One region of the Macrococcus bovicus genome, then DNA from elsewhere that is predicted to be linked to it. Evidence: a T-box and tRNA genes for the amino acid it is inferred to sense, from the RefSeq annotation. Region 1 holds a T-box; the other holds one or more tRNA genes.
The links. The T-box of region 1 lies ahead of serS (serine--tRNA ligase). A T-box ahead of a tRNA ligase gene usually reads a tRNA of that ligase, here a tRNA-Ser.
Positions count from the first base shown of each region.

Region 2: it has a tRNA-Ser gene. The T-box ahead of serS (serine--tRNA ligase) is inferred to sense a tRNA for this amino acid. The anticodon was not compared.

Region 1 covers NZ_CP128470.1:11,824-14,294, forward strand. Annotated here, with positions in the region: gene gyrA (DNA gyrase subunit A) at 1-267, shown strand, start outside; gene QSV55_RS00475 (NAD(P)H-hydrate dehydratase) at 311-1,123, opposite strand; T-box leader at 1,208-1,396, shown strand; gene serS (serine--tRNA ligase) at 1,446-2,471, shown strand, end outside.
Region 2 covers NZ_CP128470.1:1,557,087-1,559,557, reverse strand. Annotated here, with positions in the region: gene QSV55_RS08530 (ketopantoate reductase family protein) at 1-256, shown strand, start outside; tRNA gene QSV55_RS08525 (tRNA-Met) at 462-535, shown strand; tRNA gene QSV55_RS08520 (tRNA-Asp) at 544-619, shown strand; tRNA gene QSV55_RS08515 (tRNA-Phe) at 626-701, shown strand; tRNA gene QSV55_RS08510 (tRNA-His) at 708-780, shown strand; tRNA gene QSV55_RS08505 (tRNA-Gly) at 791-864, shown strand; tRNA gene QSV55_RS08500 (tRNA-Asn) at 872-946, shown strand; tRNA gene QSV55_RS08495 (tRNA-Glu) at 947-1,018, shown strand; tRNA gene QSV55_RS08490 (tRNA-Ser) at 1,057-1,145, shown strand; gene QSV55_RS08485 (PH domain-containing protein) at 1,248-1,718, shown strand; gene QSV55_RS08480 (hypothetical protein) at 1,737-2,012, shown strand; gene QSV55_RS08475 (1,4-dihydroxy-2-naphthoate polyprenyltransferase) at 2,046-2,471, opposite strand, start outside.

The DNA of each region.
Region 1 (2,471 bases):
CAAGGCGTGAAGCTGATTCGTCTCTCAGATGACCAGTTTGTTGCGACCGTCGCAAAAGTAGAGAAAGAGGAAGAAGAAGTGGTGGCGCCTCAGGAAGAAAACATGACCGAATTATCGCGGGAAAAAATGGATGAAGAGATTGAACAATCAAACGGCTATCTGGTAGGTGAAGCAGAAGAACAATCTGAAGAAGAAGAAACAGATATCTTCGAAGATAGTGAAGATGTGGATACACTGGATGAAATCCGTAATCAGGAAAATGAATAGTATTTCCGGAGAAATAAATAAGGATGATGCCTCGGCATCATCCTTATTTTGCTTCCAGTTTTTTCATCATAAACGGAATTTCATTAATGATCATGGACGGGGGTGTGACATACATCGTCTGAGATAACTGGTCACCGATTTTACTGTGGATATAGACCGCATATTTGATGGCTTCCTCTGTCTCGAACTGACCGATAAACCCTGCTATCATGCCGGCGAGTGTGTCACCCATGCCGCCTGTCGCCATTGCAGGATTTCCTTTATCAATTTTATAGTCCCCTGTCTTCAGGTAAAGTTCAGTATGATGTTTTTTTAAGATGACGTGTGCTCCCAGTTCATCAGCTGCCTGACGATTTCGCTCCGGTGTCTGGTCATCAATTTTAATACCGCTCAGTCTTTCCCATTCCATCTGATGAGGCGTGAAGATAACCTCGCAGTCCGGGAGTGTCAGACGCAGCTTGCTGAAGATAGTAATCGCATCCCCGTCAATAATAATAGTCTGATGCGGCTGTACATGCTGCAGGATAAAAGTCAGCGTATTGTTCCCTTTAATATCAAGACCAAGACCAGGACCGACCAGGATACAATCTGCCTCAGTCACAAGTTTTGTCAGTCTTTTAATGTCATTCAGATCACTGACCATTGCTTCTGGACAGCGGGAATGAAGCGCCGTGTGATTGGAATGGTGTGTACAGACCGTCGTAAGGCCGCCTCCGCTATAGACACAAGCACGTGAAGACAGCATGATAGAACCGCCCATGTTCTGATTGCCGCCGATTAACAGGATGCGGCCATAATCGCCTTTATGAGACTGATCTTCGCGTTTTGGTATGGTGATGCTGTCAATTGTTTGCATATAAGACTCCCTTAAATTTAATATCATCATTTTAACAGAATAGTTTGCATTCTTAAAGTTTGTCTGATAATATGTAAATAACTTAATAAGACATTGTCTCGGAATAAGTACTTTCTTCTTCTTTCAAAGAGAGTCAGTGGTGGGTGTGAACTGGCAAAGAACAGAAACGAAATCTATCCGTTTAAGTAGACAATCGGTTTAACCGTTATGTTAATGAAGTGAACAGCTCCGGCTGTTAATTAGGGTGGCAACGCGTAATACCACGTCCCTTTCAAGGGACGTGGTATTTTTTTGTCCCCAAAAATAAAAAGGAGGCAATACAATGTTAGATATCAAAATGTTTAGAACTGAACCTGATTTAGTGAAAAAGAAACTTGAAATGCGTGGTATTGATACTTCCCTGGTGGAGAAAATCGTTGAGCTTGATAAGAAAGCGCGTGAACTCACACAGCAGACTGAAGAACTGAAAGCGAAGCGTAATAAAGCAAGTGAAGAAATTGCCTTGAAAAAGCGTAACAAGGAAAACGCAGATGAAGCAATTGAAGCGATGCGTGTCGTAGGCGAAGATATCAAGAAAATCGACGGGGAACTGAATCAGCTGAACGCAGATCTCAAGCTCGAGCTGTCAAGCATTCCGAACTTAGTGAGTGACGAAACGCCATTCGGTAAAGATGAGGACGAGAACGTCGAGGTTCGCAAATGGGGTACACCACGTGAGTTTGATTTTGAGGCTAAAGCTCACTGGGATATCGTTGAAGATTTAAAAATGGCAGATTTTGACCGTGCAGCAAAAGTATCGGGTGCACGCTTTGCCTTCCTGACACGTGACGGTGCGCGCTTGGAACGTGCGCTTTATAACTTCATGCTTGATCTGCATACAAAAGAGCATGGTTACCAGGAGATGGTGACACCACAACTTGTCAACGCAGACTCTATGTATGGGACAGGACAATTACCGAAGTTCGAAGAAGATTTGTTCAAGATTGAAAAAGAAGGACTTTATGCGATTCCGACATCTGAAGTGCCGCTGACAAACTACTACCGCAATGAAATCATGGATGTCAATCAATTCCCAGTGAAGTTCACTGCACTGACAGCATGTTTCCGTTCTGAAGCAGGTTCTGCTGGTCGCGATACACGTGGCTTGATCCGTATGCATCAGTTCAATAAAGTTGAAATGGTGCGTTTCGAGTTACCTGAGAATTCTTATGCTGCACTTGAAGAGATGACAGCGAACGGCGAGAAGGTTCTTCAGTTGCTGAATATTCCTTACCGCACCATCGCTTTATGTTCTGGTGATATTGGATTCGGTGCTGCGAAGACTTACGATATCGAAGTCTGGTTACCA
Region 2 (2,471 bases), 540 kb from region 1:
GAAAGAAATCATTGCAGTCGGTGAACGAAAAGGGGCGCGACTTGATTTCGACGCGACTCTGAATAAATTTCATGCCATGTACAGTCCGGAGGTAGTGGGGCTGCACTATCCTTCCATGCATCAGGATATTCAGAACGGCCGAAAGACAGAGGTAGACTTTCTGACAGGCCGGGTGGCAAAGTATGGCCGTGAGTTCGGTATCCCAACGCCGTACTGCGATATTTTAACGCATCTTGTTCACCAGATTGAAAAATAAAGGAAATCATAGACAGGGAATGCCGGCAGAATTCCCTGTTTTTTGATTGATGTTCAATTTATTGTTGACGTCTTTACAATTTCTTTATATACTTAAAAAGTCCTTTCAAAACGGCGCAGCAATAACGTTTAACTATTTACACTTTTTAATAATTGACTCGTAAATACAGTAAATGATATATTAGCTGAGTAACATTTTTTATTGACGCGGGATGGAGCAGTCTGGTAGCTCGTCGGGCTCATAACCCGAAGGTCGGTGGTTCAAATCCGCCTCCCGCAATTATAAGTGGTCCCGTGGTGTAGCGGTTAACATGCCTGCCTGTCACGCAGGAGATCGCGGGTTCGATTCCCGTCGGGACCGCCATTGTATGGCTCAGTAGCTCAGTCGGTAGAGCAATGGATTGAAAATCCATGTGTCGGCGGTTCGATTCCGTCCTGAGCCACCATTTCTGGCGATTGTGGCGAAGTGGTTAACGCATCGGATTGTGGTTCCGACATTCGTGGGTTCGATTCCCATCAGTCGCCCTTTGTTTATGCGGGTGTAGTTAAATGGTATAACCTCAGCCTTCCAAGCTGATGTCGTCGGTTCGATTCCGATCACCCGCTCCATTATGATTCCACAGTAGCTCAGTGGTAGAGCTATCGGCTGTTAACCGATCGGTCGTAGGTTCGAGTCCTACCTGTGGAGCCAGGCCCCTTGGTCAAGCGGTTAAGACACCGCCCTTTCACGGCGGTAACACGGGTTCGAATCCCGTAGGGGTCATATATCAGAGGTGAAATATCGCTTCTGATTTTTTTTATGGAGGGTTGTCCGAGCTGGCCGAAGGAGCACGCCTGGAAAGTGTGTAAACGTCACAAGCGTTTCGAGGGTTCGAATCCCTTGCCCTCCGTTACCAAAGCCTTTAATTTAAAAGGCTTTTTTATTTTACATAGAAATTTTTGGGGTTTGTAGCTATAATAAGTATAATTCTTGAACAAGATTGGTGTATGATATGAAAAAAAAGAAAATGACAATACGTCAGGCGCTGGAACAGCTTGATTACCCTTTGACTTATAAAAAATTCTCCAAAACCTTCAAAAAAATCAAAAAGAACGAACGCCGTTTCTTTATCAAGCTTTTAAAAGTGTACTGTTCAGAGATAAAGAATCATGAACTCGTCTATCTCGCTTCAGCCAGTCAGCTGAACCTGAACCAGAAAGGGCTGGTTATTGTGCTGGCAGACCGTCTGATGCTGATACATAGCAAAGAGCGCGCTAAAATCATTCATTTTGACGAAATTGAATTCAACAAAATTGCGCAAGTGGATTTTGAGCGGATGGACGAAAGTGACAATGATATATATGGCTCATTGTTCCTGAAAGTGGCCCGTAAGAATATGGGGACTAAAAATTACAATGTCCGCGGCATCCTTAAAGAGGATTTGCCTAAGCTGACTGAATTCATTAAAATGAAGAAGTCATAACATTTAGGAGGCGGAATCATGAAGGAATATAAGATGAATATTGATAAACTTGTGCAGTATGCAGAACTGAAAGCAGGTCAGTTCGGTGTTGATTACCGTGAACATCATGAAGAAGATGAAGTGAAAGAAGTCGCACCAAAAGCAATCACTGCACGCGGAACGTCAGTGATCCTGGACTATGATGCAAAATCCTATGAAATTGATTTGACGCAGTCCGGCCTTAAAGGAGAAGTGACAGCTGAAGATGCACAGGCTGTTGCGGACCGCATGACTGAATTTTACCGTTTCAGCTAAGCAAAAAGACCGAATCCATGGATTCGGTCTTTTTTATATACCTGTAATAGCGGATAAGTAGATGCCGATAGCCAGCAGGAAGCCGAAGACAGTGTTGAACTGTCCGGTCACTTTCATGGCTGGCATCAGTTCGATCGGCTGATCGCCTTTGAAGAAACGTCTGACTGCTTTGACCGGCAGGTTCACGCTCAGGAAGACAATGAGCAGGAAGAGAGAACCATAATCTTTCGTGAAGGTCACATAAAGAATAATGATAAAGCTGAGCGCATACAGGATGGCCATAGTGATAATGGCGATATTTTTTCCGACCAGAATGACAAAGGTCTTGCGGCCGCTGATCTTGTCTTTCACCCGGTCGCGGATATTGTTGGCCATATTGATCATACCGATATTGATGGAGACCGGAATGCTCAGTACGGCCGGATAGACGCTTAAATGACCGGTATGAATATAGAACGT